DNA from 3 places in the Vibrio japonicus genome. Region 3 is predicted to be linked to each of the others. Evidence: riboswitches for the same ligand, from Rfam matches in the RefSeq annotation. Region 3 holds a riboswitch; each other region holds the start of a gene.
The links. Region 3 has a riboswitch for thiamine pyrophosphate ahead of thiD (bifunctional hydroxymethylpyrimidine kinase/phosphomethylpyrimidine kinase). Riboswitches for the same ligand answer to the same signal wherever they lie in the genome.
Positions count from the first base shown of each region.

Region 1: linked by a shared signal. The riboswitch ahead of thiB (thiamine ABC transporter substrate binding subunit) and the one ahead of thiD (bifunctional hydroxymethylpyrimidine kinase/phosphomethylpyrimidine kinase) in region 3 are both predicted to bind thiamine pyrophosphate.
Region 2: linked by a shared signal. The riboswitch ahead of thiD (bifunctional hydroxymethylpyrimidine kinase/phosphomethylpyrimidine kinase) and the one ahead of thiD (bifunctional hydroxymethylpyrimidine kinase/phosphomethylpyrimidine kinase) in region 3 are both predicted to bind thiamine pyrophosphate.

Region 1 is NZ_CP102096.1:320,156-330,347, reverse strand. It holds gene pmbA (metalloprotease PmbA) at 1-1,248, opposite strand, end outside; gene yjgA (ribosome biogenesis factor YjgA) at 1,359-1,886, shown strand; gene thiQ (thiamine ABC transporter ATP-binding protein) at 1,946-2,650, opposite strand; gene thiP (thiamine/thiamine pyrophosphate ABC transporter permease ThiP) at 2,634-4,238, opposite strand; gene thiB (thiamine ABC transporter substrate binding subunit) at 4,248-5,240, opposite strand; TPP riboswitch at 5,298-5,417, opposite strand; gene NP165_RS01650 (flavin prenyltransferase UbiX) at 5,455-6,078, opposite strand; gene mpl (UDP-N-acetylmuramate:L-alanyl-gamma-D-glutamyl-meso-diaminopimelate ligase) at 6,093-7,445, opposite strand; gene fbp (class 1 fructose-bisphosphatase) at 7,757-8,773, shown strand; gene ppa (inorganic diphosphatase) at 8,936-9,463, shown strand; gene NP165_RS01630 (gamma-glutamylcyclotransferase family protein) at 9,541-9,888, opposite strand; gene tamB (autotransporter assembly complex protein TamB) at 9,931-10,192, opposite strand, start outside.
Region 2 is NZ_CP102096.1:1,281,441-1,291,632, reverse strand. It holds gene thiE (thiamine phosphate synthase) at 1-263, opposite strand, end outside; gene thiM (hydroxyethylthiazole kinase) at 318-1,103, opposite strand; gene tenA (thiaminase II) at 1,116-1,781, opposite strand; gene NP165_RS06115 (ABC transporter substrate-binding protein) at 1,803-2,717, opposite strand; partial or broken gene NP165_RS06110 (ABC transporter permease) at 2,790-3,515, opposite strand; gene NP165_RS06105 (ABC transporter ATP-binding protein) at 3,586-4,347, opposite strand; gene thiD (bifunctional hydroxymethylpyrimidine kinase/phosphomethylpyrimidine kinase) at 4,334-5,197, opposite strand; TPP riboswitch at 5,319-5,428, opposite strand; gene NP165_RS06095 (alpha/beta hydrolase) at 5,517-6,347, opposite strand; gene NP165_RS06090 (DUF2986 domain-containing protein) at 6,805-6,999, shown strand; gene NP165_RS06085 (LabA-like NYN domain-containing protein) at 6,979-7,461, opposite strand; gene NP165_RS06080 (methyl-accepting chemotaxis protein) at 7,853-9,397, shown strand; gene NP165_RS06075 (GGDEF domain-containing protein) at 9,780-10,192, shown strand, end outside.
Region 3 is NZ_CP102097.1:777,943-788,134, forward strand. It holds gene NP165_RS16655 (IclR family transcriptional regulator) at 97-822, shown strand; gene NP165_RS16660 (arginase family protein) at 828-1,661, shown strand; gene NP165_RS16665 (PhoX family protein) at 2,121-4,001, shown strand; gene NP165_RS16670 (hypothetical protein) at 4,373-4,525, shown strand; TPP riboswitch at 4,656-4,753, shown strand; gene thiD (bifunctional hydroxymethylpyrimidine kinase/phosphomethylpyrimidine kinase) at 4,849-5,679, shown strand; gene NP165_RS16680 (hypothetical protein) at 5,794-6,084, opposite strand; gene NP165_RS16685 (ArsR/SmtB family transcription factor) at 6,369-6,707, shown strand; gene NP165_RS16690 (TetR/AcrR family transcriptional regulator) at 6,840-7,427, shown strand; gene NP165_RS16695 (alpha/beta fold hydrolase) at 7,522-8,373, shown strand; gene NP165_RS16700 (SLC13 family permease) at 8,533-9,921, shown strand; gene speB (agmatinase) at 10,033-10,192, opposite strand, start outside.

The DNA of each region.
Region 1 (10,192 bases), on a different replicon from region 3:
GTACATCTCTTTCAAATTACTTGCGATGGTAATCTCTGAAACAGGGTATTGAATCTCACCATTTTCAACCCAGAAACCCGCAGCACCTCGAGAATAGTCACCAGTGACAATGTTTACACCTTGCCCCATCACTTCTGTAACCAAAAGACCAGTACCCAACTCTTTAAGCATTTGTTCAAAGTTTTGACCTGTAGATTTCACGTACCAGTTATGAATTCCCCCAGCGTGGCCGGTTGGGGTCATATTCATTTTACGTGCGGCGTAGCTTGTTAGTAGATACGTTGCTAATACACCATCGGTAATAATTTCAAGATCTTGAGTGAAGACACCTTCACTATCAAAAGGGCTTGAAGCCAAACCGCGTGGAACATGTGGTCGCTCAGACACATTAAACCACTCCGGTAAGATTGGATTACCTAACTGGTCCAATAAGAAAGACGATTTGCGATACAAATTACCGCCACTGATCGCCATGACCAAGTGCCCTAATAAACCCGTCGCAACATCAGCGGCAAACATAACTGGGTATTTACCCGTTTTTAACTTCTGCGCATCTAAGCGGCTAACAGTCTTCTCGGCCGCTTTCAAACCCACGGTTTCAGGTGACCAAAGATCATCTTTATGGCGTGCAACTGTATAGCTGTAGTCACGTTCCATCTCACCATTAGCGCCTTGCCCAATCACGCAGCAGCTGATGCTATGACGGCTAGATGCGTAGCTGGCTAATAGGCCATGGCTATTGCCATACACTTTCAACCCGTAGTGGCTATCGTAGCTACCGCCATCGCTCTGCTTGATCTTGTCACTGTATGAAAGTGCTTGTTGCTCAGCAGCGATCGCAATCTCAGCGGCGTAATCTGGATCTGGCGTGTCTGGGTGGAACAGATCCAAATCCGGGATGTCTTTCACCATCAGCTCTTTTGGTGCTGGTCCTGCGTATGGGTCCTCAGAAGTATATTGAGCGATATCCAACGCTGCCAATACTGTTTGCTCGATGGCTTTTTCACTCAAGTCAGACGTAGACGCGCTGCCCTTGCGTTGACCACGGTATACCGTAATGCCAAGCGCACCATCGCTGTTAAACTCCACATTCTCTACTTCGCACATACGAGTAGATACGCTCAATCCCGTTGTCTTGGTGATTGCCACTTCTGCGCCGTCGGATTTCTCTGCGGCCATCTCAAGAGCTTTGGCTACGGCGGCTTCTAACTCAACGCGTTGTTGAGCAACTTGCTGTCTTACGTCCATATCAACTTTTTTAAATGAGGTCTTTGTACTCTAGGATAACAAGAATTTCGCTTTCTCCCCATGATTCTTGTTAAAATAGAGAAATAGAATGTTCAAATTAAGGTAGAACAATGGCACGTAAAAACCAAAAAGCGCCATGGGAAGCAGAAGAAGAGATCATCTGGGTAAGTAAATCCGAGATGAAACGCGACATGGACGAGTTACAAAAGCTTGGCGAAGAGCTAGTAAACTTAAAACCTTCAGTGCTAGAGAAGTTCCCACTGAGCGAAGACTTAGCGGATGCAATCAAAGATGCACAGCGTTTTAAAAACGAAGCGCGTCGTCGTCAGCTGCAATTCATCGGCAAGCTGATGCGCCATGAAGATCCAGAGCCAATTCAAGCGGCGTTAGACAAAGTGCGTAATAAGCACTCTCAAAACACGGCTGTCCTGCACAAGTTAGAGCAACTGCGTGATCGTGTTGTCACCGAAGGTGATAGTGCGATTGCTGACGTAGTAGAGCTTTACCCTACTGCAGACCGCCAGCGTTTACGCCAACTTGCTCGCCAAGCAGCAAAAGAAAAGCAAGCGGGTAAACCAGCGAAAGCATACCGCGAAATATTCCAAGTGTTGAAAGAGCTCAACGACGAAGAATATTAAGTGACAACGAAAGAAGGTTGATGGACTCCATCAACCTTCTTTTTTATTCACCTGCTCTTTCATTCACCCGCTCTCACGAACCCTGCCAGCAAAGAATTGGGATGATGAGACACAAGCTCATCAATACCTGCCGCCACTTCCACTCGACCATTGGCGACAAAAACAAAATGCGAAGCAATCGACTTGGCGTCACTGATATGGTGAGTCACCATCAATACCGTAATATTGCGCTCCTTAGCTAAACGCTTGACCAGCGCCAACATCTCTTCTCGCAAAATAGGATCAAGCGCAGAAAACGGCTCATCAAGCAACCAAACAGGATGAGGCTGCACGAAACACCGCGCTAAGGCGACACGCTGGCGCTGACCACCAGAAAGCTGTTCGGGCAAACGATCCAGATACTCATTCATACCGACTTGAGTCGCGGCTTCTTCAACCTGTCTCATCTGCTCCTTACTGAGCTTAAGCCCGGCATCTAAACCTAGCCCGATGTTCTCACGGACGGTCAAGTGGGCAAACAGATTGTGTTCCTGGAAGAGCATGGCAAACGGTCTTTGATGTGGCTCTTTGCCTACTAGCTCCATGTCATCTGCAGAAATGCTGCCCTTCTCTGGTTCGATGAACCCGGCGACCAGCGCCAATAAGGTAGACTTCCCTGCCCCACTTGGCCCCATTAACGCGACAATCTGACCTTGATCGATTTGAAGATCAAAGTGAAACAATTCACTGTGGTAGTAATAATGGACATCACTTAGCGTCAACATACGTCACCTTTGAATTCGCTTTAAATAGGGTTTCAATTAACGTGAAACAGCCAACACTGAGGGCTAACAGAGTCACCGATACAACGGCTGCCGCTTCCATTTGATAGCTACCTAAAAGCTGGAAAAGATATAAAGGCAAGGTGCGAAACTCCTGACTGCCAAACAAAGCAATCGCACTCAAATCACCAATAGCGAACATAAAACTAATTGCAAACGCATGAGCCATCGGCTTTTTCAACGCTCGCCATTCGACAACTTTAAATCGTTGCCAACCTTTCATACCTAAACTCGCACACACATATTGATATTGCTGTTCAATGTGCAACATAGGCTGAGAAAGCGTTTTTATAACGTACGGCAACCCCATTAAACCATTAACAGCGACGACAACTAAAAAGGCCAAACTAAACACATCTGTCATTGAACGAAGCAACAAAAACAATCCTGTGGAGATCACTAGGCCCGGTGTCACCAAAATAATCGTGCCGATTAATTCAATGTGATCCGCTCTTTTCTGATGAAAATTAAGCCTTAATCGACGGCTGGAAATCAAAATACTGATACCGGCCAGCAAGGCAAAAACACTCGCTAGCGTAGCAACTTTTAATGATGCCCATAACGCTGACCAAAAACGAATATCGGAGAACACCGCCAGAGCCTGACTATTTATGCCACTGATTATCACCATTAACAGCGGAGGTAAAACTAATAGCGCACTTAGGCCGATCCAGCTCCAATCCCAAATCTTGGATTTAAGCGTATCTTTCGTTAGATAAATATTTGATGATGTGCTGCCTGCGCTGACCGAGACTGGTTTCGCTAAACGCTGAATAGCCAATGCCATCAAACCACAAAGCAGCATTTGCCAAATCGCCAGTAATGCACCGGCTTGTAAATCAAAATCAAACTTAATCGCTTGGTAGATGGCCAACTCAATTGTTGTCGATTTAGGCCCGCCGCCTAACGCCATCACCGTAGCAAAACTGGTGAAACACAGCATAAACACTAAGCCACACACATGCGTAAGCTGCTGTTTAAGGCGTGGCCACTCTACCCATTTAAACTTTTGCCAGTGCCCCATACCGAGATGAGCACAAAGTTTGTGTTGCTCTTCAGGTATGGTTTCCAGTGACTGCAGTAACAATCGGGTCGCGTAGGGTAAATTGAAGAAAACGTGCGCGAGCAAAATACCATTGAGCCCGTATATCGAAAAAGGCAGCTTACTGTTTAACGCTTCAAAAAGCTCAGCAACTAAACCACTGTTGCCGTAAATAGCCAATAGGCCAAACACACCCACTAGAACTGGGAGAACTAAGGTTGTCGCAAACAATTTGAGAAGCAGCTTTTTACCGGGAAAACTTCTCCGAGATAAAGCATGGGCGACAGGCACGGCCAAACCAACACTCAACAACGTAGAGAGAAATGACTGATAAAAACTAAACTTAGTGACGTGTCGGTAGTATGGGTCTTGCCACACTTGCAACACGTTTAACGAGGGCGCTTCAATCAGCAAAGCACCTAGGGCAGAAAGAACAAAGGTCGCGATAAGTATCGCGACCCAAATGCCGATTTTAGGAGTCTTGTGCAACGGAGAACCTTAGAATGTTAAAGCACTTTGCCATTCACGAATCCATGCTTTGCGGTTTTCTACCACTTCATCAGCACTAAAACCTAGCGCCTTACTTGGAACAGTAAGCGTGTCAAAACCTTCAGGTAACTTCGCATCTGTGACTGGGTACATCCAGTTTCCTGTTGGCATCATTGACTGGAACTCATCACTTAAAATAAATGCCATGAAGTCGTCAGCAAGCGCTTCATTCTTAGAACCTTTCACCTTCGCTGCTACTTCAACTTGCGTGTAATGACCTTCAGCAAAATCAGCCGCCGCGAATTTGTCATCCTGCTCAGCAATCAAATGGTATGCTGGAGAGGTTGTATAAGAAAGTACCAGATCAGACTCACCTTCTAAGAACATCGAGTAAGCTTCAGACCAGCCTTTGGTGACCGTGACTGTCTTCTTAGCCAGATCTTTCCATGCCTGAGTGGCATCATCACCGTAAACCGATTTCATCCATAGCATTAAGCCCTGACCTGGTGTCGATGTACGCGGGTCTTGGTAGATCACTTTGAGATCGTCGCGTGATTCAACCAGCTCTTTCAGGCTTTTAGGTGGGTTAGATAGCTTTTCTTTGTTGTATACAAAAGCAAAATAACCAAAGTCATAAGGAACAAACGTCGTATCGTTCCAACCACCAGGTAGCGTAACGCTTTCCGTATTTACCTTATGTTCAGTCAGTAAGCCCGTTTTCTTTGCTTCTGCCATCAGGTTGTTATCAAGGCCTAGTACGATATCCGCTTTACTGTTGTTCCCTTCCAGACGTAGGCGATTTAAGATCGAGACGCCATCATCAAGCGCCACAAAATTCACATCGCAGCCGCATTTCGCTTCAAATGCTTTTTCTACAGCAGGACCAGGCCCCCAATCTGCGGCGAACGAGTCGTAGGTATAAACCGTTAACGTGTTGTCAGCAGCCAAAGCCGAAAATGAAGTTAGGGTAGCAATCGCTAAAGTGCTCAGAGTGGTTTTCACTGCTCGCTCTCTCCTTGTTGAGCGGCACAGGCTTGAGGGACGGGAGAGTTGAGATGTTCCGAGTCCAGACTCAATTCCTACGCCAGTATTATCTGGTTCAGGTACACGGGTTCCGAGTGTGTGCTCGATCTCAGCTGATTCCTATTGATAGGATGAATAGCGCCCCGATGAGTATCGACAAAATTGTAATCGTTATATCATCTGATAGCCAGTGTTAACCACGCTGATCGTATCCCCAGCGAGGCACTAGTCCTTGCTCAATACCAAGATGATCCAAAATGCGGGCGACCATAAAATCAACCAGATCTTCAATGGATTTAGGTTGATGATAAAAGCCCGGTGCAGCTGGCATAATCGTCACGCCCATCTGAGACAGCTTATGCATGTTTTCTAGATGAAGTGTTGAAAACGGTGTTTCACGCACCACCAGTAATAGTTGACCACGCTCTTTCATCACAACGTCTGCTGCACGTTCGATCAGATTATCCGACATGCCATGAGCGATGGCCGCCACACTACCTGCTGAACATGGGCACACCACCATTTGTTTTGGCGCAGCAGACCCAGAGGCCACTGGCGAAAACCAATCGTCTTTACCACAGACAGTGAGCTTTTCAGGATCACATTTAAGATGCTCTACTAATGCATACTTTGCCGCGTCCGGATTAGCGGACAGCTGTAAACCATGCTCTGTCGCCAGAACAACGCGCGCTGCCGATGAGATCAGCAAGTAGACTTGATAATCAGCCGCCAAAAGGCATTCTAACAACCGCAATCCATAGGGCGCACCGGATGCCCCTGTAAATGCCAATGTGATGGCTTTTTGTTTGTTACTCATGTTTCTACACTAATTTATTCGGCCAATTTTGCCAGCAGCTTTCCGTGAATACCTTCAAAGCCACCATTGCTCATCACCAAGATTTGATCACCCGGTTGAGCCTGCTCTACAATTTTTGCCACCAAGTCATCAACGCAATCAGACACTTGTGCAGGTTGATGACACGTTTGAGCTACCGCTTCAACCGACCAATCGATGGCTTCTGGTTGATATAAAAACACGTGGTCAGCCGCATGCAGTGACTCTGCAAGTGTCTCTTTATGTACGCCACGTTTCATTGTTGCGCTGCGAGGCTCGAGAACTGCAAGGATGCGTTGTTTACCCACTTTGTTTCGCAGACCGCCCAACGTCAGTTCAATCGCGGTTGGATGATGCGCAAAATCATCGTAAACCGTCACACCGTTGACTTCACCCTTGAGTTCAAGACGACGCTTGGTATTAATGAACTTAGCTAAAGACTCACAAGCTAAATACGGCGTGACGCCAACGTGTCGAGCCGCAGCAATAGCCATCAATGCATTATCGACGTTGTGATCACCAACCAGATCCCACTTAACCGTACCGACTTCTTCACCTTGGAACAGTACCTTGAACTGAGAACCATCAAGGATCAGTTTTTCCGCTTTCCAATCGCCCTGTTCGCCCGTGAATTCCGTTTCGCTCCAGCAGCCACGACCTAATACGTCTTCCAAAGCCAAATCTTGTTTAGGTGCTAGAATACGACCATTTCCTGGAACAGTCCGTACCAAATGATGGAATTGACGTTTGATCGCTTCCAGATCGTCGAAGATGTCTGCATGATCAAACTCTAAGTTATTCATAACCAATGTGCGTGGGTGGTAATGCACAAACTTAGAACGCTTGTCGAAAAAAGCACTGTCGTATTCGTCCGCTTCAACCACGAAAAACATGCTTTCACCTAATCGTGCCGAAACACCAAAATTACCCAATACGCCACCGACAAGGAATCCAGGCTTGTAACCACAGTCTTCTAGGATCCACGCCAACATACTGGAGGTGGTGGTCTTTCCGTGTGTTCCGGACACCGCCAACACCCAGCGATCATGCAACAAGAACTCTTGCAACCATTGTGGGCCAGATGTGTAGCGGAGATTCGTATTAAGAACATGTTCAACACATGGGTTGCCGCGACTCATCGCATTACCGATAACAACTAGGTCTGGCGCAGGGTCGAGTTGAGATGGGTCAAAACCCTGTATGATTTCAATACCTTGAGATTCAAGCAAAGTACTCATAGGTGGATACACATTGGCATCACTGCCTGTCACTTTGTGTCCAAGCTGTCGTGCTAAAATTGCTGCGCCACCCATAAATGTGCCGCAAATCCCTAAGATATGAATATGCATAAACTGACCCTATAGCAGGCAAAAAATTATCTGGTCATTATGGCGATAAAGCTCTGAAAAGCGAACTACTTTGATCAGTTCGTGAGCTTCTGCCAATTAAGTGCTCATTTCGTGCTCATACAAATAAGTAAGATGAGCAGAATGCAACAAGCGAGAAGGTCGACAAATAAATTGGGATCTTCATCAGTTAGTTCATTACCAATAAAAAGATTCGGCTTTTACAATAAGGGTCGGCGAAAACCAAGATCCGAAAGAGATCCCATACCGCCAAATCCCCCTATTCTATTTTGAAGCGACCTTAAGGAAACATCATGTCTGGAATGCGCACCCTCGGCGAGTTCATTGTTGAGAAACAAGCAGACTTCCCCCATGCAGGCGGTGACTTGTCATCCCTACTATCTTCAATTCGTCTTGCAGCTAAAATTGTAAACCGCGAAATTAACGCCGCGGGTTTAGGCGATATTACTGGTGCTGTTGGTACTGAGAACGTGCAGGGTGAAGCTCAGCAAAAGTTGGATGTTTACGCCAACGATAAATTTAAAGCCGCGCTAGAAGCACGTGACCAAGTATGTGGAGTCGCAAGTGAAGAAGAAGACGAAGCAGTAGCGTTTAACAAAGAGCTTAATCAAAACGCGAAATACGTTGTACTGATGGATCCACTAGATGGCTCTTCAAACATTGATGTGAACGTATCGGTGGGTACAATTTTCTCTATTTACCGCCGTGTATCTCCCATTGGTACTCCAGCGACTGAGGAAGATTTCCTACAACCAGGCCACAAGCAAGTTGCAGCGGGTTACGTTATTTACGGTTCATCAACCATGCTGGTTTACACAACAGGTAATGGCGTAAATGGCTTCACTTACGATCCATCACTGGGTACATTCTGCCTTTCTCATGAAAATATGATGATCCCGGAAGACGGTAACATCTACTCAATCAATGAAGGCAACTACATTCGCTTCCCTCAAGGTGTGAAAAAGTACATTAAGTACTGCCAAGAAAGCGCACCTGAAGACAACCGTCCTTATACGTCACGTTATATTGGTTCTTTGGTTGCTGACTTCCACCGTAACCTACTTAAAGGTGGTATCTATTTGTACCCAAGTACAGAAAGCCACCCTAACGGTAAACTGCGCTTACTTTATGAATGTAACCCAATGGCGTTCATTATCGAGCAAGCTGGTGGTGTCGCATCAGACGGTGTAAACCGCATAATGGATATAGAGCCAAAAGAACTTCACCAGCGTGTGCCTTTCTTTGTTGGTTCTAAAAACATGGTTAAGAAAGTTGAAGAGTTATTAGAACAAAACAAAGAAGAACAATAAGACTTTCCATCTAAAGGCGCTGTAAATAGCGCCTTTTTCACATTTCTTGAACGAAATCTCACCTTTCTCGTTTACATAAAACCGAGTTTAGCAGTAAGGTATTTTGGTCAAAAATTCAGCCCAAGTGCCCAATACGGGTACACGATAAAAGGAACTTTATTCATGAGTTTAAACAATGTACCAGCAGGCAAATCACTTCCGGATGATATCTACGTTGTGATTGAGATTCCTGCCAATGCTGACCCAATTAAATATGAAGTAGATAAAGATTCAGGCGCGGTTTTCGTAGACCGTTTTATGTCTGCACCTATGTTCTACCCATGTAACTACGGCTACGTAAACCATACGCTTTCTCTTGATGGTGACCCTGTTGATGTATTGGTCCCAACACCACATCCACTACAGCCTGGTTCTGTTATTCGTTGCCGCCCTGTCGGTGTTTTAAAGATGACTGACGAGTCTGGTGAAGATGCGAAAGTCGTAGCTGTTCCACACACTAAACTCACTAAAGAGTACGATCACATCCAAGATGTGAACGACCTTCCTGAACTGCTTAAAGCTCAAATTACGCACTTCTTCGAGCGTTACAAAGAGCTTGAGTCAGGCAAATGGGTAAAAGTAGATGGCTGGGAAGATGTGGCCTCTGCACGCAAAGAGATTTTAGAGTCTTACGAGCGCGCTCAGAAATAATGATTAATATCTAAGTAAATACGCAAAGAGCCAGCAATTGCTGGCTCTTTTTGTTGATTGGAGACTAAGTTGGATAATTAAACTCGTTGGCACCAATCTCCTGATGACAGAATAACATCCAACTGGCTGCTATCTTGGTACAAGTAGATCCAAGCTTTGCCAAACGGTGTGTCTATCTGCTCTCGCCGATACTCGACTGGCACATCTTCCAATTTATCAATTTCAGCTAATGTCTTATCATCTAGGAGATATATCTCCCCTTGAATCGCACTATGCCCCTCAATCACGGCTGGGTAACCGCCAAGATCATACAATGAGTATTCAGGGGCAGTTTCATAACTACCTAGAAATTCTGCGTGTTCTAAGAATGTGTGGTTACTTTCGCCTTTGCGTAAAGTGCCATAAACAAATAGTAGATGTTGCATAGCGTTCCTTGCTCTTTCACCAATGAAAATTGATGAGTGACGTTAATCAAACTCAAACTGATAGAGTATATCAACAGCGCTACTCATCCCAGTGACCACTTCAAGATACAAATCCTTCATCAAGCGGTAACGTACCGTAAATTCACCTACAGAGTCAAAGATACCGACCCCATATTTCACTTGCAGTCCAGGAAGTAAATAACCACTGACCGTCACTTTTGAACTATCACCACTTCCTGCTGTATCAAGTTGCAGATCTTGTACACCAAAGGCTTCACCTAACGCGCCAACAACACGACCACTT
Region 2 (10,192 bases), on a different replicon from region 3:
ATATCCGTTTGACCAAGATGCACGCCATCAGCGTCGACGGCTAGTGCAACATCAACGCGGTCGTTAATGATCAACGGCACACCCGTTCCCGCTAAAATCGCTTTTACGGCCTGAGCTCGTTCGATAAAAGCCCTCACATCACCATGCTTTTCTCGAACTTGAACCATAGTGACACCACCAGCAACAGCTTGTCTCACCACAGACTTAAGTGTCGCCAAATCTTGTTGATCATCGGTCACAAGATAAAGTTTATACAGGTTCATAATCACTCGCTTGTAAGATGCAGCGCCCTGACTGAGCGCTACTTGGCAGTTAGGTTATTGGAGTTTCAAACGCTTTGTTAGCACGCTTGAGTCGAGTTGGTAAAGTTCATCCAGAAGGTTCATTTGAAGGCTACCTGGACCACGAGATTTTTCTGCTGCAATCTCCCCTACTACGCCCAGCACGGCTGCTGCCGCGAGTCCGGTATCGTCACCAACAGCGGCGAATGCGCCAGTCAAAGCGGTGAGTGTGCACCCCATACCAGTTACGTACGGCATCATTTCATGACCATTATTGAGCTTTACGACTTGCTCTTTGAAAACCACATAATCGGTTGCTCCTGAAATCACCACGCTCGCGCCATATTCAGACACCAAACTTCGAGCCGCACCCAACGCTGTATCGCTACTGTCTAGTGCGTCTACACCTTTGCTTTGTGCTTGCTCACCTGCTAAAGCGATGATCTCTGATGCGTTTCCACGAATAATCAGTTTTTTAGCAAGGCGCGCAATTTCACGAGAGGTTTCCGTCCGTAGTTGACTTGCGCCACAACCAACAGGATCGAGTACGACGGTCTTACCATTAACGTTAGCTTGCTCGACGGCATAGATCATTCGTGGCGTCCAAGCACTGTCAAGAGTGCCAATGTTTATGACTAACGCACCCGAGAACGACATCATCTCGCCAAGCTCTTGTTGTGAATGCGCCATGATTGGTGAAGCACCGATTGCCAACAATGCATTAGCGGTGTTATTCATCACTACGTAGTTCGTAATATTTACTACCAAGGGCTTTTGTTTACGTACCGCATCGAGATGTTGAATGATAGTTTGAGTCAGCATTATTGTTCCTTTTTATCTCAGTGCGTTTAGCCCTTGCTGCCAAAATGCGATTTCCATACGAGTGGCGGTTTTAAAGATATGGATAAGGTTTTGACCACGCTCGCTATGAATATCAATTTCTTCAAGCAGCTGATTAAAGTACTCAGCCCCAGCGGCTACGCCAGACTGAAATTCTTCACCGCCATAAAGCTCGATCCAACTACGATATGGATTGCCTTCCAGAACGGTATCGGAGTGACCTAATAAAGCTTTGCCAATCACAGCATAACCAATTGAACAGGGCGCTAATGCGGCATATAAGTCCACGAGATCCCCTGCCATACCCGCATCGAGTACGTAACGGGTATACGCCACCGTACCGAAATCTTCCGGTTCGTTCTCAAGATCTAACTCTGTCAAACCCCAGTTTTCACAGTAGGTCACATGGTGTGCGATCTCTGAATCTAGCAGTGCATGGACACTAGGTAGAGCATGTCGCATATCCGATAAGGTCTTCGCCTTGTAGATAGCTAACGCATAAGCGCGAGCATATTGCTTTAGAAACAGAAAATCTTGTTTCAGATAATGCAGAAAACAGGGTTGTACGAGCGTGCCTTTTGCTAGTTGTTGCACGAAATCATGCTCAACATAATGCTGCCAATCTTCCTGACAAGCGTTGATTAAATCACGGTAATTCATGACTGATCCTTATAACCACGGTTAATTGAAGTCGGGTACGTAATTGGCCGCTTTGGGCTGAGACTTTATGATGCCTTGGTTATACATAAACTCGGCGTAGTCATCGTAGCGCTTAAGGTCAACCGCGGACGGACGAAGGGCAAATCGAGTCAGAGTATCGCTCCATGCGCGCTTGTTTAGTTCATTGTTGAGTGTATCTGGAGAGTAAGAAGCGAACTCGTTCCACGATGCTTGTGGATGGTTCACAATATAGGTTGTCGCTTGTTCCAAAGCCTTATTGAAAGCTTGTATTGCTTGTTTGTCATAGTTATTCGCATTGGCGACAAAAACGAGCTCATCATAAGTAGGCACGCCATGCTCTTCAGGGAAAAACGCATGTGCTTTGTAACCTTCTAGCTCAAGCTGGTTAGTTTCGAAATTACGCAGACCGCCCCAAATCGCATCCACTTTGCCAGAAGCTAAAGACGACGAAAGCGCCCAACCAATGTTGATGGTTTCAACGTCAGAGAACTTGACACTCTCTTGCGCCAGCATCGTACCGATCGTCGCCTCTTCATTCCCCGCGATAGCAATACCAATCTTTTTACCTTTCAGGTCTGCCAACGATTTAATTTTACCGTTATCGAGCACCATTAGTGTATTAAGTGGCGTAGCAATGAGAGTGGATGCTCGCACTAGCGGTAAGCCAGCCGCTACATCCATAGTCAGACTCGGTTGATAAGATACAGCTAAATCGACTTTACCCGACGCAACTAATTTGGCTGGTGTGCTCGGATCGGCTGGTTCTTGGATCTCAACCTTAATACCTTGTTGCGCAAAATAGCCACGCTCTTTCGCAATAATGATAGGACCGTGATTTGGATTGACGAACCAATCTAACATCAAGGTTAACGGTTTCTCAGTGGCAGATACGTTAGCAGATGTCAGTACTGCCATCACAGCAGCGGCAATAGTGAGTCGTTTGTTTTTATTCAAAATATTTTCCTTTTAGATGAATCAGGTTGAACGCTATTGGCTTTCCCACGGAATCAATTTCTTTAGAAGTCGATCAGTGACGAAATAAAGTGAGACTGAAAGGGCTGCGAGGATAAACAGCGCGGCGAACATCTCATCGATAATCATTCGGGCGTTGGCTTGCAACATCAGATACCCTAGCCCCGCACTAGAACCAACCCATTCGCCGACCACGGCCCCGATCGGTGCGATCACCACCGCGACTCGGACGCCAGAGGCTAATGTTGGGAGGGCGGCAGGTAGTCGAATATGGCGCAGTATTTGCCATTTGTTTGCTCCCATCGTTTTCGCAAGATCCAAGTAACCTGCTGGCGTGTTGCGTAGACCGTCATAACAACAGGTCGTTACAGGGAAAAAGATGATAATTGCAGCCATGACAACTTTAGACGCCATGCCATAACCAAGCCAAAGCATCAATATAGGTGCAATAGCAAAAACAGGAATCGCCTGACTCGCGATTAAGATAGGTAATAGCCAGCGCTTAAGCGGCTCAAATAAAAGCATCTGGAGAGCAAAGAAAGTACCCATTAGGAGACCAAGCACCAAACCCAACAAGATCTCTTGGGCTGTAACCCATGAGTGTTTGAGTAACACTTCATATCGCTCAACTAAGGTTGATAAGACTTCCAATGGCGCGGGTAAGATAAAACTTGGCACGTCAAAGACCACAACGATTGAGTGCCATAAGCCAAAGATAACTAAAGTGCTGATGGTCATGCGGACAACAAGAGCAATGGATCTCTGTTTCGAACCTTCTTGCTTTACAGTCGATGCAATGGTGGTCGTAATGTTAGACATAGTCCACCTCCAATTGCTCTAAAATCTCTTGTTGCAATTGAGCACATTGAACATCGAGAACTCTTGGCGTAGGCGTTGTGGGCACTGTCAATGACTCCGCAACAGCGGGAGTACCTTGCAAGACATAAAGCCTGTCCGCTAAGCGCACCGCTTCTTGCGGATCATGAGTGATCAGCACGACCGTTTTATCTCTGAGCAATTCACATGAAAGGGTTTGCAACTTATGACGAGTCACTGCATCTAGCGCCGAAAATGGTTCATCCATCAGCACAACGGGCTTATCTTGCATCAGCGTTCTTGCGAGTGCGACGCGTTGCCGCATTCCACCAGATAACTGGTTTGGAGTCGCAGCTGTGTAACCTGAAAGTCCCACCAATTCCAGAAGCTGCTTTGCTTTTTGCTTTTGCTCGCCTGCAACAGAGCCTTTGGTAAATTTGCAGCTTAAGCAGACGTTATCCAAAATACTAAGCCAAGGCAGTAACAGATCTTGCTGCGCCATGTAAGCGACCCGACCATCTAGAGACGCGCCATCAGACGTCTTCAGCTCCCCTCTAGTTATGACTTTTTCACCCAGTAGACCCGCTAAATAGCGCAGTAACGTTGTTTTGCCGCAGCCACTTCGCCCAAGCAGTACTGTCCATTTGGCCGCATCCAACTTGATGTTGACATTAGACAGCGTAGCGTATTCGCTCTCTTGGTATCGCAGGTAGATGCCTTTTAGCTCCGCGCCAACATATTGTTTACTGTTGCGCATCTGATTTTTCCGCTTGATTCCAAGCAAAGAAGTGGTGAACCGGACCATGCCCGTTGCCAACCTCTAACTCATCGGCATGAGTAATCGCTTGAGTGATATACGTTTTAGCAAGCTTCACTGCATCAATCAGATCATTCCCTTGTGCTAAATAAGACGCGATAGCAGAAGAAAGCGTACACCCTGTACCGTGCGTATTCTTGGTTGGGAAACGCTTGGCACTGATGAGTGTTGTGGTTTCATTGAGTATTAGAAGGTCGTTACTGTTTTCATTTTTCTCTAAATGGCCACCTTTGAGTAAAACCGCTTTAGCACCAAGCGCGCGAAGTTCATCGACCATCGCAGACATCTCTTGTTCCGTTTCAGGTGTGGAGCTACCCGTCAGCGCGGCTCCTTCAGGTAAGTTGGGGGTAATGATATCAGCCAGAGGAATCAGTTCTGTCTTCAGCGTGCTAATCGCCGAATGCTCAAGAAGAAGGTCGCCACTCGTAGCAACCATCACTGGATCGACAACAAGAAATTTAGGTTGGTATTGCTTTATCTTACTCGCAACAACTTGAATAATAGTGGAATCAGCAAGCATTCCAACTTTTACGGCCACGATATTGAGGTCTGTGAATACGGCATCAAGTTGACTCTCCACATGGTCTCGCGGGATGGGAAATATTGCCGAAACGCCCAAAGTATTTTGAGATGTAATTGCTGTAATAACAGAGCACGCATAACTGCCGGTTGCCGACATCGCTTTAATATCGGCTTGAATGCCCGCTCCACCGCCACTATCAGAGCCTGCGATCGTAAGTACAATAGGTGTATTAATAGGAAAAGGATGTGAATCTGTACTGGTTGTCATGGTCGCTCCATCTGTCAAAAAGACGCAGGAGAACCGACTTTACGAGCACATCACCATTGGAGATATTGGCAACAGAGACAGGATCAGGGTAGAACACTACCCTTGCAAGATCGAGCTTAAGTGTAAAGTACAAATAGTTCCCTACGTCAGTACTAACTGAATCAGGTTCAACGGGTCTCATTACGATCTCAGCAAAAACAGATAAATGTTCTTGCTCCCCGACTATTGGTTACTAATCTAATTGAAAATTAGCGTATTTGAAAGGTGTTTGTTGGCATTTAATGCTCCTCGCCCTTGCTAATATCCACAACACTCACAACTATAGCTCAACATTCCGGCTCCCAAGATTAGGGGTTCTGGTTTTGAGCACTTGCACAATATGCTGAAATGCAGGGCTTTTTACTGAATTTTTATCGAGGAAATAAGTATGACCTTTGGGGGTGTCAAAGGTGTTGTTGAACGCATCACAGTTAACAGAGTATACATTGAGTGGGGTTTTGCTTTGATCTTCTGGGCCTGTGTGTCCAATTCGACGACTAAATACCGCGTTTCTCGTATTCGCGATTTTGCTCGCTGGCATCGAAAAGTCATCATTGGCGTAGTAGCAGATAACCCGCTGAGCGGAACGAGCAATATGAATGCCCTCTTCGTCAGGTTGTAAAGCATGATTAGGAATATCCGACGCCATTAAAAAGACATTCTTAAACAAATACGGAACCCCACCACCACCAAATTTTTTAGCCCAATGGGATAAGCATTTCATTAAGACTCTCGCACCCATCGAATGTGCTAATACATGCATTCTTTTCATACATGGTTTATCTAAATTCGAGTCTTGCCAACTTACCAGCTTAGAGATAGCACGACTTAAATATTGACCTGAGCTCTCTGCGGACTCTTGATCGTCCCAATAGTCTTTGATAATTCCAAAGTCGTCGTCACATGGCCAAATGATAGGGACGACTTTGATTTGACTAAGGGAAGCATCTGACAACTGGTCGTGTATTTGCTTTGCACGGGGGAAAACGTGTTCATACGGTTGATTACTGAATCCATGAATAAAAAACATAATTTCGGATTCTACAGAGTTCATCACTTCACTCATGAATGCGAGACTGCCGATTTCTTCAAAATGGTGATCATCAAGCATTTTGCAATACCTGAGACTTTGGCTTAACTCATTAGACGCCTCAAAAACGAGTTTACCACCCCCTGTGTCTAGAACCCTTTTATTGGTAATAAAATACATAATCACAGTACTCCTTAACAGGCTTTCAACCGCGCTTAACGTATTACTAAGCGGCTAACGAAATGATGCCATCTCATGACGCTATATTTGAGTTATATATCAATAACCATGTAAGCATAAAACAAAAGCCACCGAGCATGGGTAGCGTATTGGGCATTTTACGGTAGAGTTATCATTTTGGAACGCAGTTCTTTTTCTTGCTTGCTTGAGAGAGGATGGATTCGACTTTTGTCTCTACCTCGACTAGCGAAGCGATAAGAATTTGTGGTGAGGTGACCTAAGTTCTGCTTCATGGTGTCATTAATGTATTAATTTGATAATATGCGCCTCCCCTAACGGCCGAATCCAGACGACACACATGAACCGTAAGAAAAAAATCAATCAGATTTTGAAAGCCAAGCAGAAAAAGCACAATGCTAAACTGCACAAAAGCAACAAGCCTCGCTACATCTCTAAAGCAGAACGAGCGAAGCTAGAAGCTCAAAATGAACAAGAGCAAAACACTGATGTAACAGTGGCTTCACCTGAACAATTAGATACGCCTGAGAAGTAGATCTTCTTCAATAGGTACAAACTTATCGCACACGTCAATCAGTGACTGTGCGGTAAGGCCAGGTACGGCGAATACATCTACTTTCGTACCAAACCGTTCTTGGATACGAGTCACCAAAATCTCAAAATCCCCATCTCCGGACAGTAGTATTACTCGATCCACTTTAGATGCAGCTTCATAGACATCGAGAGCGATACCGACATCCCAATCCCCTTTTGCACTGCCGTCCTGACGCTGTATAAAAGGCTTCAAATGAACTTTAAAGCCTATTCCGCGCAGAATATGATGAAACTGACGCTGTTTAGGATCATTCGATGCAATTGCATAAGCGTTCGCTTCTACTATTTCCTTTCCCTCAGTAGCGACATACCAAAACTGATTGTAATCGAAGTTCGATTTGTATTTTTCTCGCGTTGTGTAATAGATGTTTTGAACATCTACATATATGGCAACTTTTTCCATCATTTCACATTTATCTCATGAATGTTCCTATAAGAAACATATTCTATTTTATGACGCCCGTATGATATACGAGCAGACCAAGCAAGGTCTAATAAAGCCTTTATAAATCAACACATAAAGTAGGGCTTATAGTGCAACCATTATCTCACTTTAATGAAAGTGTAATATATGTTTTTCACAAAACCCTGAATATTTTCAAATTAAATTAACTAATCTCCCAGTAATAAGGTTGATTTGATTTGTGTCATTTTTGTATAACGACACAACCACTACGATAAATATTGTCTGCGGTATCACATTAATAAAACATATGCTTATATATGCTTATCCGAGGCACAAAATAAAGTTCAAGGAATTTAGAGAACTACAACTGCAGTGAGAATTAACAATAATGAAAGACAAGCATTTGAATAAAGATTTTTCCGCTAGCGCCGACTTAATTTCGACCACAAATCCGCAAAGCGATATCACCTACGCCAATGACGTATTTTGTGACATTGCTGGCTACAGCTACGATGAACTCGTAGGCCAACCCCACAACATGGTCCGCCACCCTGACATGCCAAAGAGTGCTTTTAAACAACTATGGACATACCTAAAATCTGGCCAAAGTTGGATGGGGCTAGTGAAAAACCGCTGTAAAGACGGAAAACACTATTGGGTGTCCGCATTTGCAACGCCGATTAAAGACGCGAGTGGAAATATTATCGAGTATCAATCGGTTCGTTCTCGGGCAGAGCCTGAACAAATAGAACGTGCAGAAAAGCTATATGAAGCACTCAACAACGGCCAAAAAACGTCACGTATTAGAATGAAGTTTCATACAGTGGCTATCACTTTGTCGTCTATAATGTTGCTTCTTGCTGCATTAGCGACAATACAAGCCCCTTCCCCTTTTAATATCGCGCTTATTGCTGTTAGCTTGCTTTCCATTGCATGTTCTTTTTTTCAATTTAAGCGATTTACCGTCATCAGAGATCTGGCAAGTGAAGCGTATACCAACACTCTTATGGAGCACCCTTACACCAATCATTTTGACGATTTCTCTCAAATTGAATTAGCGCTAATAATGAGAAAGGCGCAAATACGCGCGGTGACAGGCAGAGCAAGCGATACAACAAAAGATATCCATGCCGCGTCAGAGGAAGAGTTAAAGACGTGTGAACAGATTGGAAGAAGCCTTGATCAGCAGTGCCATGAAACGGATCAAGTTGCTGCCGCAGTGGAAGAATTGACTCACTCTATTAACGAAGTCGCTGATGCCGCCTCTGCCGCGTCTAAACTTGCTGAGCAAGCAGGAGAAGAGTCAACGAAAGGCTTAGATAGCATTCACTCCACAATCGATGAAGTGAACTTAATGGCTGAGACACTCGCTCACGCTCAGACGATCATTAATCAGCTATCAAAAGACACTCAACAAATTGACAGCATTTTGGAAGTGATTACTGCTATCTCTGAGCAAACCAACTTGCTGGCCTTGAACGCCGCGATTGAAGCTGCCCGTGCGGGCGAAGCCGGTAGAGGGTTTGCTGTCGTCGCAGATGAAGTCAGAAATCTCGCATCCAAAACGGGATCTTCTGCTAGTGAAATCCACACCATGATTCGTCAGCTACAGTCAACAGCCGAGAACGCTGTTGGAGCGATGGCGCAAGGCATCGACATTTCTGATGGCTGTAAGGAAAGAGCAGCACAGACTGGTAACGTCTTAAACACGATTTCAGAGAAACTAAACCTTGTGACAGACAGCAGTATTCAAATTGCCGCCGCGGTTGAGCAGCAAGCCAACGTTACTCAAGAGATAAATCGAAACGTGACAAACACGAAAACATTGGCGGACGACACCTCTGAAATATCTCGTACTTCAGTAATCAGAATTCAAAATTTGGTCGACCGCTTGGAAGGCTTGGATAGATTAATGAAGCAATTTAAAGCGTAAAGAGATTGTTTCTTTATTAAAACCACTTCCTCTATACCAAGAAAGGGAGTGGTTTTATCCCTTCTAAACAGAGTGGTTTATCCCAATGAAATGCATAATCCTATGATACATCAGCGTATATCTTCATTTTTGTAAGTGATACTTATTCCAAAATTAAACTTTCGCCTAATACCTTTAAAATTATCTATTTTCTCCACAAACAAACACTAAGCATTTGGTTTCATAAACTTAAATTATGAAGTTGCTCAATATTCAATCCGAACGATAAAAAACACAGCCATAAATGTGATCCTGATTCAGTTTGAATCTTGATTCCAGACAAAAAAGGCATACTATTGTGTGATATTCAAACTACAGCATAGTGACCAGTTGGACATACTTCATGGAACTAGACATTTTTAATCCATCAAGAGTACTCCGTAGTACGGTGTTGTTCTGGTTCAGTATGTTACTGTCTGTTATATCATTACTAGCAGCTACCTTCAGCCTCGCCATGACGTCACACCTTCACCTAGTGTTGGTGAACTTTGTGTTTGGTTGTTTTTCCATGTTTATCGCGTATCGAAGTTATTACAACCAGATACCCACTGCCTTATCAGCCATCTACGTTTATGTTTCAATTGGCGTGCTATACGTAACAACCGCTGCGTATCCAATCGAAAAAGGGCTTTTGTTTTGGAGCTTTCTTTACCCAGTACTTTTTTATCTCATCCTTGGTAAACGAAATGGTTTTTTTGCCACCAGCATCGGTTTTTTGGGTCAGTTCAGCTTAGTCATTGAAAAAGCGTTAGGTAT
Region 3 (10,192 bases):
TGAGAAATATTGCGCTGATTTCTTTATGTATTCTTACTCTTTGAGAATAAAATTTGTTAAGGAATCCACGTGACGATACAACATGAGTAGAACTCGATGAAACACAGTAATGGGCAAGTCAATGAAAAGGTACTCCAACTTTTAATGCAAGTCGCGGTCAACGAAGACCCGGTGACGGCCAAGCAGTTGAGCGAACAGGTGGGAACGCCAATCAGTAGCTTGTATCGCCATATAAAGCTTTTAAAAGAATGGAACCTTATCGAAGAAAGTCCAAGTGACAAAACCTTGATCATAGGTCCGGCTGCATTGATGCTGATGCGAAGCTACAAAAGCAATCAGCACGACTTAGATGCCATTGATTTGGTGCTAAATCGATTGCAAAAGCAGACGGGTGAAATGTCAGCGTATATGGTACCTGTCGGTTATCGCGCTTTGTGTGTCAGCAGAAAAGAGAGTATGCAGGCGCTTCGTTGCAGCTACGTCCAGGGTCAAAGTCAACCCCTGCTACGAGGCGCCTCATCCCGAGTGATGCTTGCTTATATGCCCGCTTTGCGTTGTGAAAAGATTCTGCGTTATTTCGGAGAGTCCGACAACATTAGTGTTTGGCATCAAGAGCTAGAGCAAATTCGAAACCAAGGCTATGCAGTGAGTACTTCAGAGATTGACCCGGGGGTTTCTGGCATCAGTGCCCCAGTGATGAAAGGAAGTAAACTTATCGGGGCCGTTTCGGTTATGGCACCTGTTCATCGATTTCAGATCAATCAACAAAGAATCATACTACATGTACTTCAAGCAGCTAGGGCTTTGCCCCCAGAAAGGTAATGGAAATGTTTGGGCTATTTCGACGCAAGAAATCTGAGAATATTACTGGACTTCCACTCCATCAACTCACTTTGGTTAGTGTGAGTGAGCGGCTCAAACCGACTAAGCTGGTTGACTTTGAAATGGCTGATCAGAGCTTACAAGAAGTATATGAATGGCTAGCCCAACAAGATAAGTACTGTTGGGTGAATGGTGGACATTACAACCTAAATGAACAGCAGGTAGGAAAGTATCAGCTGCATCTGAGTAATTATTTAGGCGATCAAACATTGCCCGTGGTTCTGACTAACAACACAGAGACTTTACTGCACAGCTTGCCGTTACTTATTTCGCCAAGAAAAGAGCTGGGAGTTGTGCACATTGGACGCAGCTTTGAGTTGAACGCCACGTTAGAGCCTGAAAAGGGCACCGCATTTCACTTTGCGCTTTCACGTTATAGCGAGTGTCGGTTGTTTGGACTTGGCTTAGACAAAGCGCATCTTGACAGCAGAACGCTAGAGTATGCGGAAGATCTGGGGTGCGATTGGTTTGCGTTAGAAGAGTGCTGTTTTGGACAAAGATTCCAGATCAAGCACCAGTTAGCAAGTTATCTCGCACACTGTGACGATATTATTCTCAATATTGATCTTGACTGTCTTTGCCCTGTTTCTCGCTTAGAGGCAGGTTCAGCGATTGATATACAGGTCGTGAATCGAATTATTCGCCAATTGCTTATTTCGGGGAAAGTTCGCCAGATTCAGCTGGTGGGTTACAAAGATAAGCATCTTTACTCTAAAGGAACCGCTAACCTTCTTCATGAATTAGCGCAGACTTATTTGATGACTCACCGAGCGGCTTAATTCGGCCGGAGTAAATATACAAAAGCTGGCATTGATGCCAGCTTAGTGTTGGTTTAGCACATTTTAAGATGCTTTGTTCGCGCTTTTACTTGAGTCTTTCCAGTATTGAATACGAACGCGATGCAATTGTGCTCTTCTCATTTTTTTCATGATATTCCCTCAAAACAAAATACAGCTCTTCACTGAGCTCAATACGAATACAGTTCCTCATGAACACGATTTAATTTAGCCAGCAAATTTCGTTATGGCTAGATCCTAGATCACATTTTATTGCATAAATGTCTTACATTACGCAGCAAAGTTGAAGTTCAGCGCGTTTTCATAAGTTTGTCATGTAACTCAAGGAAAGACGAACCTTCGAATTAATATTTAAGAAACAATAGCTTAATAAATCTTTCATATTGACTACCTAATATCTGCTCGCTATTTAATAAAAATTACTCAAGCAAGGAGTCAGTGATGTGGAATCGTGATGAGCAAGATTCACAGTTTAGCCAGATGATCGAAGCGAGATTATCTCGCCGTCGTTTCTTAGTAGGTACTGCAGCAGTAAGTGCAGGCGCTTTTCTTTCTTTAAACCCGATCGCAAAAGCATTTGCCGCAGACAAAAAAAGCGCGCTGCTAAACTTTGAGTCGGTTCCGGCATCAACAGCGGACGAAATTATCGTACCGAAAGGCTACAAAGCGAAACCACTATTGTCTTGGGGAGATCCGATCTTTCCAAATGCACCAGAGTTTGATCAAAGTGGTAAACAAGACTCCAAAGCTCAACAAAGTCAGTTTGGCGATAATACCGACGGTATGAGCCTGTTCCCGATCAGCGATGATCGCGCGGTGATCGCCGTAAACAACGAATACACCAACTATGAATATCTGTTTGATCATGGCGGTAAAGCAATGACAGCAGATGATGTCTTGAAAGCGCAAGCGGCACATGGTGTCACTGTTTTTGAAATTGTTAAGTCTGGTGGTGAGTGGAAGCTAGACAAGGGCGGTAAACGTAACCGCCGTATTACCGCAAACACCGAGATGATGCTGACAGGCCCAGCGGCAGGTCATGATCTGATGAAAACTGAATTAGATAAATCAGGCATGAAACCGTTTGGTACCTTCAACAACTGTGCAAACGGTCAGACCCCTTGGGGAACGTACCTGACGTGTGAAGAGAACTTCCACGGTTATTTCGGTACACGAGATGAAAGCGCTGAGATTTCTGATGATCATAAACGCTACGGTGTAAAAGCCGCACCAAGCAGCTATCAATGGCACGACTCTGACGAGCGTTTTGATGTGGCGAAGCATCCAAATGAGCCTCATCGATTCGGCTGGATCGTGGAAATCGACCCACACAACCCAGAATCAACGCCACTAAAACGCACTGCGCTAGGCCGATTCAAGCATGAGAATGCTGCGGTAGTGATCAATGACGATGGGCATGTTGTCGTTTATCTTGGTGATGATGAGCGTGGTGAGCACATATACAAATTCGTTTCTAAGAACAAATACAAACCTGGCAACGACAAGGCTAACCGCGACCTGCTAGAAGAAGGCACGTTGTATGTTGCGAAATTCAGCATGGACGACAAAGAGCTGGCAGGTAAAGGTGAGTGGATTGAACTGACTTACGGCAAAAATGGTTTAACAAAAGAAAACGGCTTTAACGATCAGGCAGAAGTGATGATCTTCGCTCGTCGCGCTGCAACTCATGTTGGCGGAACCACCATGGATCGCCCAGAGTGGGTTGCTGTGCACCCTGATAACAAACATGTTTTCTGTACACTGACTAACAACAAAAACCGTGGCGTGAAAGAAAACCAACCTGTTGGTGGACCAAACCCACGAGCAGAAAACAACTACGGTCAGATTGTTCGCTGGTTACCACATGGTGGAGATCACACGAGCAACAGCTTTGAGTGGGACCTATACCTAATCGCGGGTAACCCAGTGGTTCACAAAGGTACGGCTTACGCGGGTAGTGAAAACATCACACCTGAAAATATGTTTAACAGCCCGGATGGTATCGGCTTTGATAAAGCTGGTCGTTTGTGGATTCAAACAGACGGTAAGTACTCAAATGAAGGGGATTTCGCCGGTCAGGGCAACAACCAGATGTTATGTGGTGACCCAATGACAGGTGAAGTTCGTCGATTCCTAACGGGTCCAATCGCATGTGAAATCACGGGTTTGACGTTCTCAGCTGACTATAAAACCATGTTTGTTGGCGTACAACACCCAGGGGAAGATGGCGCGCCATCGCATTTCCCTGCTGGTGGTAACACGAAGCCACGCTCGACCATCGTAGCGATTACGCGAGAAGATGGCGGTGTTATTGGCGCGTAGTTGTTAAATTAAAACCAGTAGTTCAAAGGGGCGTTCAGCCCCTTTTTTGATATATGAAATTTATGTAACAAAATACATAAAAAGTTGTGACAGTCTCTTTATATGATACTAAATGTAGTTGCTTCCATCATACGGTAACACTATATTGAAATGGTACCTCAATAATTCTAGGGTGTAGAGACCGATAAAACGTTACAAGTTAATACAATAAACTGAGCGCAATAGAGACACAGGTTTTAACAAATTCTTGTTATTAAGCGTGAATCCGAACGTAAAAGAATAAAGTATTGCACAACGGCCTTTAACTTCTTCCGAAGCTGCACCTTGGGTTAGCTAGGTATTGGTGTTTAACCACAAGAGGAGGTTAGGGTATGGTTTCAGTCATTTTATTTGCATTAGCCATCGTTGTTTTCTTTTGCTGTTGGACGGTCCAACACGGACTGCCCCTTTTAGGTATGAAATTAGATGAGTCCGATCAGTTACTCCTTACGGAAGTACTAGGTGAAGAGATTCTCGAAGCGTAAACGCGAGTGGAAAAAGGAGCTTTCGGCTCCTTTTGTCGTTTTTGGTGCTACATCATTTTTCATCATTCCCACCTCGCGTTTTTTAGAAAAATGTAGGTGCATTGGCGTTTCACTTACTGCTATTATTTGTTGGATATAGTCGGGGAGCCTGAAGGCTGAGATCGCATTGCGAGACCCGTAGAACCTGATTCAGTTAGCACTGGCGTAGGGAACTATTCGCATCAAGTTACATTCTGGTTTGATGCACTCGCTATAAGTGGAACTTCTTTCATTCCTCTACTTTGGCAGAGTCAGTTCTTATACGTCTTGTAGTAGGAGCGACAATGCCACATTCACAAGACACCACTCCCATTGTATTGACGATCGCTGGGTCCGACAGCGGCGGTGGGGCAGGAATCCAAGCCGATATTAAAGCCATCTCAGCGACGGGTAGTTATGCCTGTTCCGTGATTACAGCGATTACATCGCAAAATACGTTGGGTGTCTCTGCCATTCATCCTATACCGCTGGAACATATCGAAAGCCAGCTTGATGCGGTTTTTTCTGATTTGAACGTGGTAGCGGTCAAAATAGGGATGCTAGCCGACGCTGAAATCATCAAGTTAGTTGCGCGTAAGCTCAAGCAATACACGCCTAAACATTTGGTGATTGACCCTGTTATGGTCGCGACAAGTGGCGATCTATTGCTGGAGCAAAATGCGATTTGCACGCTTAAACAAGAGTTAATCCCGATGGCTGATTTGTTAACACCTAATCTTCCTGAAGGGGCGGCTCTAGTGGGTAAGTCTGTCCCTCAGAACGAAGATGAAATGGGAGCCTTAATAGAAGATTTACGCGCGTTAGGAGCGAAATCGGTTCTACTAAAAGGTGGCCATCTGGAACATGATAGAAATAGCAATGATCTGCTGATAATGGAACAGAGCTATGAATTACTGAGAGCAAAACGGTACGACACCAAAAATACCCATGGAACGGGCTGTACGCTTTCTTCAGCTATCGCATCGTATCTTGCTCAAGGAAATAGGCTGCATAAAGCGGTGTATCTTGGAAAGCAGTATATCTCACAAGCGATTTCTCATTCGGATGAGTTGGAAGTTGGGAAGGGGCATGGCCCGGTACATCATTTTTTTCCTGGCCATGTGAATGTGCGCTAACGAATGGTTGGATGTGGTGGCACTGTAGTCCATCGTTAGTCAGCTAGATTCTACTCCGTTGTTTTAATCAGTTGTTTCAATCAATCAAACAGCGGAGTGACTTATTTCTCGCCGTTACAAATCGCGCATGAGAGTTTCATACTCTTCATTCGCTTCCACAATCAGTGTGCTGAGTTCATTCGCATCTTTATCGTTTAACTCTACTGCCCATTTATCTCTATTTTTATTGCAGTGTAATCGTGTTTTGCCGGTGAGTTTTTCAAATTCAACGTCGCACAGATCCGCTTGATGATGCTTTTGAAGTTCAACAATCTCAACGTCTAAAAGTCCGATGGGATTGACTTCAATATTCACATGGAAGCGTTTTGTGTCGTTAAGCTCATAGTGCCGATGTACAGAAATCATTTGTCTCTCCTTACCTAGCTTGCTTTCGCTCTACTCAAGTGTAGGACAGCGTATTAAACAGGAATATTAAATTATTGCTAAATTTGACCCTGGTTAAGAAATAAGCAAATTTATTTTCATCATAGGCCTGCTTGTTTGATTCACCTAGATAGCGTTGGGGTGGTGAGATTGTTCTACATGGCGAGTTTTGAAGAGCGTTGACTTAAAAAATCTTACATTGCCAGTGTTGCATTGTGTCAATAGTTCTATTAATTTGGAAATATTGTTAAATGCAGGATTTGCTGATGGAACTAGAAGTTGTCGCTAAAGCTTTAAAAGAGTTAGGTCACCCGACTCGCTTGGCCATATATAAAACCATAGTGAAGGCAGGCTATAAAGGCGTTTCTGTCGGCGTGATTCAGGAAAAACTGAGCGTACCTGGTTCAACCTTATCACATCACATTTCCAGTCTTGCTTCTGCTGGTTTGCTGAGCCAGCGCCGCGAAGGCCGAACGTTATACTGTGTGGCAGAATACCAATGCCTAGACAGTGTTATTGGCTTTCTAAAGGCAGAATGTTGCTGCGAAGATGACGATAATGCTCAAAACTCATGTACGGCATTGGATATGTCCCAAAGCGAATAAATCAATCTAAGTGTGTAAATGTAAAGGCGTTGGTTTTTTACCCATCGCCTTTTTTGCGTTTCTGGCGAGCAAAAACTTGTAAAAAAGAACGAACGTGCTAAAACTAAATAGAGTACATCGAGAGAGTGCCGAATGAGTAAAGGAAAAATCACCAAAGAAAACATTCTAAGCAAGGCATTTGAACTTGCCAGCGAAAATGGCTTAGAAAGCTTAACTATTGGCGAATTGGCTAAGCGTTGTGGAATGTCGAAAAGTGGCCTGTTCGCGCACTTTAATTCCAAAGAGAACTTACAAGTGGAAGTGCTCAATTACGCGAATCAAACCTTTACTCAGCGGGTGATTGCGCCAGCAAGAGAGCTCAGCACACAAACCGTGGAAAGTAAGCTCAACGCGCTGTTGGATAATTGGCTAGGCTGGAACCACTCATTTCAGGGCAGTTGTATGTTTTTGGATTCATGGAAAGAAGCAAGTGTGGAACCAACGTCAACTCAGCAGGCACTAAAGAAAACGATCTCTACGTGGATCGAGTATTTGCGTATTCAGATATCTAAAGGGATAGAAAATAAAGAGTTTCGCTCCGATCTAGACCCTAAACAGGCCACGTTTGAGTTGTATGGTCTGTATCTGAGTTCTCACCTTTTCTATTCTATTTATGGAAAAGAGGCCAGCTCAGAGCATTTTTGGAACGGAGTAAACACGTTGATGAAGAGCTGGAAGTAGGATTTATCCAAGCTGAGCGTTAGTCTCGGCTTATTATTTAACTAAAAATAGCACGGTCGTTCTATTTGTGGGCGGGCGGGTTAAGGACAAGATGATGAGTGACAAGATTTATTTCAATACATCCAATAAGTTCAATCTTAAAAAGAGTTTGATCAATATTAGCACTCGGCTGCACCACACTCTGACGCCAAAGCATGCTGAGCAAACGGCACGTAAACTGTTGCTGACTCCTGCTCGGGCGATACCGAAAAATGCAGAGCCTGAAGGTCTAATTAAAGGTGAGGTTCAGTCCAAAGAAGGTGTACTAAAAACCTACAAGCTGGGAAGTGGGCCAGTGTGGGTACTTACTCACGGTTGGTCAGGCAGTGCTAGCCAGTTTTATCCGTTGATGGCGCATATCGCGAGCAAAGGTTTTACTGCGCTTGCGTATGATCATCCTGCTCATGGCCAAAGTGAAGGCGCTTACGGCCACATTCCTGCCTTTGTCCTTGGATTAGAAGCGATTCTGGATAGTGTGGAGGATGTCGCGGGATTGGTTGGACACAGCATGGGAACGGCGTCAGCGATTGAATGTCGCCACCAAAAATTGGTAGGTAAGCCTATGCTACTGATTGCGCCAGTGCTGGATTACCTTGATAACCTATTTGGCAGTGTTGCGCGTTCTGGTTATTCAATGCGACTGTTCAATGCGGTGGTATCTAAGGTAGAAGAGCAGTACCACTATCCGATGCAATCTATTGACCCATTCAATAAACTGAAACTCCGCCAAGGCGAGACTATTATAGTTCATGACCAAGACGATAAATTTACGCAGTTCTCTGTGTCTGAAAAAGCGGCACAAGAAATAGAGAATGTCAGCTTGGTGGCGACCAAAGGGCAAGGTCATGGGCGAGTGATGAAGTGTCAGCAAGTCATGGATAGTTTTAATGAGTTGGTGACTAAGTAATCACTTTTTGTATGGGTTAGTGAGTGTTTTATTCACATAGGCTACATCCATACCCATGAACTTGATACGGTTAACAAATTCGATAATGAAAAATATTTCTCTAAGGGGTTGTGTGGGATCATTCGCGCTGCCACAAGGCCCTCTTAAGGAAATATAATAATGAATAGAAATGATAGTGTCCCTTTACCTAATAATACCCGAGAATGGTTTTTTAACCGCAACAGTATGATTGTTTTAGCTGATGTCATCCTGTTTGCTGTGTTGTATTTTACGCTACCGTTTGAGCCTCAAGTTGTTCTGGGCTTAAGCATGCTAGTGTTCATCGCGATTCTTTGGTTAACGGAAGCCCTGCATGTCACAGTAACCGCGATTCTTGTTCCGATTATGGCGGTGTTATTTGGGGTGTTTGACACTCAAACCGCATTAAACAACTTCTCTAACTCGATCATTTTTCTCTTTTTAGGTGGTTTTGCCCTTGCTGCGGCCATGCACCGACAAGGGTTGGATAAAGTGATTGCCGACAAAGTGCTCACTTTGGCGCAAGGGAAAATGAGTGTTGCCGTATTTATGTTGTTTGGGGTTACCGCTGGCCTGTCGATGTGGATCAGTAACACGGCAACAACAGCGATGATGTTGCCACTGGTACTTGGCGTATTGAGCAAAGTGAACTCAGAAAGCGGTCACAAAACGTATGTGTTTGTTTTATTGGGTATTGCTTATAGCGCGAGTATTGGTGGTATTGCCACAGTGGTGGGCAGCCCGCCGAATGCGATTGCGGCCGCTGAAGTGGGTTTAACATTCACTGAGTGGATGAGCTTTGGTTTACCGACAGCGCTTATCATGCTGCCGATTATGGTGGCTGTGCTTTATTTTGTGCTGAAACCAGATTTGGATGGAAAATTTGAACTGAACCACGAGCCTGTTACATGGGATAAAGGAAAAGTGGTGACGTTAGCGATCTTCTCCGCAACGGTTTTCTGCTGGATATTCAGCAAACCGATTAACGCAATGCTTGGTGGATACGCTAAGTTCGATACGATTGTTGCGCTAAGTGCGATTATTGCTGTGAGCTTTGCACGCGTCGTTCACTGGAAAGATATCGAAAAAACCGCTGACTGGGGTGTGTTACTTCTGTTTGGTGGCGGTATCTGTTTGAGTAACGTATTGAAGGCAACTGGGACCAGCGTATTCTTAGCCAATGAGTTGAGCAACCTGATTTCCCACCTTGGTATTTTCTTCATTATCGCGGTCATTGCTGTGTTCGTTGTGTTCTTGACGGAATTTGCGAGTAACACGGCCAGCGCTGCGTTGCTGATCCCCGTGTTCGCTACCGTGGCAGAAGCCTTTGGTATGTCGCCAGTGGTGCTTTCTGTACTGATTGCGGTATCGGCTTCATGTGCGTTTATGCTGCCAGTTGCGACACCTCCGAATGCCATTGTGTTTGGTTCTGGTCACGTGAAACAGAGCGAAATGATGCGTGTCGGTGTTATCTTGAATCTTGTCTGTATTGTGATACTGACGTTTATCGCAATGACGTTTTGGGCGTGATTTATTTTTCGCATGAAAGTGTAATTGATACACCTTGATACCGATCCAAAAGAGGGAGCCGCTGGCTCCCTCATATCGTTTAGGTGTTTCTGATTTTAATCGAGAGCTTACTTATTTCTCATCTCGATTACTTGCCCAGGCGTACATGAGTTCCAAGGCAATGGTTGCGCCAGCCAATGCGGTAACATCGCTGTGATCATAGGGAGGTGATACTTCGACCACATCCATACCAACAATGTTAACGCCAGCCAGTCCGCGGATGATCTTCAAC